DNA from 2 places in the Bacillus sp. P4_E1 genome. Region 1 is predicted to be linked to the other one. Evidence: predicted binding sites of a transcription regulator. Region 1 holds the regulator's gene; the other holds the start of a gene.
What was found. The regulator LexA, encoded in region 1, represses DNA repair genes until DNA is damaged. The targets are predictions, from matches to a motif close to CGAACATATGTTCG.
Positions count from the first base shown of each region.

Region 1 (2,213 bases):
ATTATCCTGCTTTTTTAAAGCTTTTAATTTCGCCGGTGTAACGTCCGTGCCTTCTTCGTTAACGACTTTAATTCCTTTTAATTCGTTTAACATATTTTGACGAAATCCTTTTAAATATTGTTCACGAAGCGATTGGCGCTCACGTTGTTCTTCTTCAGTTAAGCCTTCAGCTTTTGCTTTTTTCGCTAAGAAGTTAATGCGTTCAATGAGTTCTTGACTTGGCATCTCGAATCCCCCTTCTACTCAAAACTGATTATTATCATACAATAGTTATTCCTCTTTATCAAGCAATTGCTTTGTATATTCTACATACCTTCGATGTACAGTTGCTTTTGAAACATCATGACCAAAACCACGAAGTGTTGCTGCAATTTCTTCAAAAGTTAATTCATTCCGGCGCAAACGTACAATTTCCTCAATTGGCACTTCTTTTTTCTCACGTCCTACGCTTAAATGACGATTTTTCAAATTATTTTCTGGACGAAATCCTTTCTCCACTGCTCTTTGCATGCCACGTTTAATTTTTAAATTGTGGATCTTTCTTTGATACTCTTCAACGATCCCAATTATATTTAGCACCATCGAATCAGAATCTGAAAGCTGTAATTCACCACTATGCGTGTGCGTATAAACTTTTATCCCCTCTTTATGTAAACAATGCATTAACGCAATCTTTGCATTTCCTCTACCAAGACGCGTTTCATCTTGTATAAGTAGTACATCAACTTGTTCATCTCGAATTGTATCTAGCACTTCTAATATGCCATCACGTTCAATTGTATAACCGCTAGCCTGCTCCTCAATTACCTTTGTAACATCCATTTGATAGCGCTCAGCTAAATGCAATAATTCATCTTTTTGACGCAATAATGATGTTTCCTGTGCTTCTTTTGTTGTGCTCACACGTGCATAAATAATTGCATTCATTTTGAACCCTTCTTTCTCACTATATTTTCCTTATAGTGTATCATAAATTTGCCTTTCGTTCGAACTTATGTTTGTAGAATGTTTTTTCGCATGTTATACTTAATAATAAGAAAAATGAAAGAAAACGAGGTGTTAGAAAACATGGAAAAGTTAACGAAACGCCAGCAAGACATTCTCGACTTTATTAAGCTAAAAGTACAAGAAAAAGGATATCCACCTTCCGTACGTGAAATCGGTCAAGCAGTCGGCCTTGCTTCTAGTTCTACAGTGCACGGACATTTATCACGACTAGAAGAAAAGGGATATATTCGACGCGATCCAACAAAACCACGCGCAATTGAAATTTTAGGTGACAACCGAACGGAAACACAATCTGTTATTCAAGTTCCAATCATCGGAAAAGTTACTGCCGGTTTACCGATTACAGCAGTCGAAAGTGTAGAAGATCACTTCCCACTTCCAGCTAGTATCGTTGCTGGAGCAGATCAAGTGTTTATGTTACGCATTTCTGGAGATAGCATGATTGAAGCCGGTATCTTTGATGGTGATTTAGTTGTTGTTCGCCAACAACAGTCTGCATACAACGGTGAAATTGTAGTTGCTTTAACAGAAGATAACGAAGCAACTGTTAAACGTTTCTATAAAGAAAAAGATCATTTCCGTCTACAACCGGAAAACTCTTCACTAGAACCTATTATTTTAAAACAAGTGTCAGTTATTGGAAAAGTAATTGGCGTATATCGTGATTTACATTAAAAATAATAAAAAGAAGATAATTCCCTTATTTATATAGGTAATTATCTTCTTTTTATATTTTGATAGATTTCCGTTCATTCAAAAGAATGCGTTTCATTAATTATTAACGCGTTTCAATAGTAACATCTCCAGCAGCGGTTTTACCGCTAATCTTTTTACTACCATTACCAATCGTTATATTTTTATTGTCTTCATTAAAAATTGTCACGTCTCCAGCAGCAGTTTGCCCAGTTATAACTGCATCTCGTGGTTTTTCCAATAAAGTAATATCTACATCTCCAGCAGTTGAACTTACCTCTAAATCATATTTAGAATCATGATCAATAATATCTATATCCCCACTAGCCGTTTTTGCTGTTACTTTCCCTATTACTTTTTTAAAATTCACCTCACCAGCTTTTGTAGACCCCTCCACACTCTTTGCTGTTACATGTTTCAAATCCACTTCTCCGGCGAGTGTTTCAACACTTACGCGGTCACTTTTCACATTACTTATTTCTATTTGTCCAGCGGATGAATTTACTTTTATC
Region 1 is NZ_JBFUIV010000019.1:93,936-96,148, forward strand. Features, by position in the region: gene AC1DS7_RS22675 (DUF896 domain-containing protein) at 1-225, opposite strand, end outside; gene AC1DS7_RS22680 (YneB family resolvase-like protein) at 271-927, opposite strand; gene lexA (transcriptional repressor LexA) at 1,069-1,683, shown strand; gene AC1DS7_RS22690 (DUF4097 family beta strand repeat-containing protein) at 1,787-2,213, opposite strand, start outside.

Region 2 (2,213 bases), on a different contig from region 1:
TCCATATATATTAATTATTCGAATTTATTCTTTTTAAAATTCAGCTCTTCATTAATTTTAACATACTTTTTGCTCGATTGATTAAACAAAGCTTCAAACATTTTTCTATTCCGGAATATTTGTCAAATGAACCAATTAGACTATACCTTCATATAGTAATGCAAACAATTACTTATAAAGCAGGTGAAAATTATGCCCTCAGTTGTTGGGAATTTAGTTGTACAAAATAGTAACGGATCTTTCAACTTAGGTGATTTCTACAATGTTTCTCCAAAAGAGAATACGAAAGCTTATAACGGCTCTGGCGCATCTAACGTTGGTTTCGTAGTGAACACTTTTAGTGGGGTTAGCGCGACTAATACATTTGATTCTGATCTAGCAGATCAAAACCAAGTTGGTACGGCCTAACCAGATCTGTAATCATTTTTGTATAACATTTTAAAATTTGTCTATACTATACTCAGGCTGATACACAGCTATCATTGATTTTTTGAGTGCCAATCTTTTTCTCCCTTTCCCTGGGACTAAGCAGCTAGCTTGTAGCTAGCTTCTTTTTCATTTAGTTCTTCACCTCTTCAAAAAATTAGGTTTTAACAGGTAGCCTGACTCACAGCCGAATTTTGAGGTGTGAATCTGCCTGTCCGTAAATAGCTAGATAAATTAAAGAAGCTAAACTTCAAAATTCAGCTTCTTTTAGGTTACATCAATTATGTCCATTGCAGAAAATATATATGTTTTATAAAATGCATCTGTACATTTTACAATTTGTTGAATTGGATTTATATGAACCACTGTCATATAACTCGTAAGTATGTATCCTTCTTCAAAATATGTCACTAACATCTCTTCTTCAGACAATAATGAAGTTAATAATTTGTCTGAAATGCTGTCTTTCGCTTCATTTGTTATTAGCGGTCTTTGGACTTTTAATTTCTCTCCAATAATTTTTTTCATACTTAATAATTGTTCCGACATTACTGTAAACGGAACCCACTCTCTTCCTTTTTCCTGTATCTTTACATAATTCATTTTCTTTACTCCTCAATTTTCTATATCTATCCATTCTTGAACTACCCCACTTTCACTTCGTTTAGAAGTGGGGGATTCCTAAGTAAAGAGTTCTATCGAACTCTAATTTATTAGGCTATCTCCGCAGCCCTTGCGGTTAGAAGCCTTATCGCTTCATTCTTTATCCATCTCTTATTTATACGTAGCGTAGCTTTCCAATTCAAAACTATTTATGAATTTGTAGACATCTCCACTTCGAAAGAACATTCGTTCTAATTATACACGAACGAACGTTCTTACGGAAGTGCAACATGTAAATTTTTCAAACAAAATGCAACTTTAATATATGAAGTTTATTCATACTCATTTATTACTCCCTTTTATTAATCAAATTTCTTTGCACTTCCTATCGCATCATAGAATACGTGTAGCAACAATAAAAGCGACTCCACCTAATGTGAAGCCGCTTTTATTGAACTAATTATATTTCTAATTTTACTTTTCTATCCTAACTAACGTTCTTTCTGGAATACAAATTTCAGCTATATCTCATTAACCATCCTTCAACAAAAGCATACACTTTTATTATGAACGAACTCACAAAGCTTTAGAAACTTATGATGTAAAACAATTCATTCCTCATAAGTTTCATACATATCGACAATTACTACCATTTATCCTGCTATTTGTAGGCAGTAAGATTCACACTCATCAATTTTTCACTTTCTTTATTGAATATGCTTGGGTTGCATTATAATATGTAATTCTCTCTCTGTTTCTGTTTTTTTCGGATTCCGATAATATTCCAGTTTATATTCTAATACTTCATACTCAACCATCCCAATCTTTATCCCTTTTGTTTCTTTTAATACAGCTAATAGAACGCTTATATTTTCATTAGATGATTCAAAAATTTTCCCTCCGCCTTCTCTCTTAAAAATAACTTTCATATATTCTCCCCCAAATTAATTTAATAATCTAGTAAATATAAAAATATTCATCCTATTTTAATAAAGTGAAGGCTAATAATCAGTGGGGTTTTACGAGCAGTAAGACTCCCACAAATAGCGGGATAAATAATTCTTATCATCATTAAGAACATCCTTTTGTACTAAATGTTCAACATGTCACTTCCTATAAAGTTAATTTATACTCCAATAAATATGATATGTACCATTCTTTAAATTATGTCCTCAATTCACTCT
Region 2 is NZ_JBFUIV010000001.1:409,673-411,885, forward strand. Features, by position in the region: gene gerPF (spore germination protein GerPF) at 193-408, shown strand; gene AC1DS7_RS01970 (YolD-like family protein) at 694-1,029, opposite strand; gene AC1DS7_RS01975 (hypothetical protein) at 1,737-1,958, opposite strand.
Region 2: AC1DS7_RS01970 (YolD-like family protein) is a predicted target of LexA. The motif match lies at 1,265-1,278, and genes of this name have one in related genera.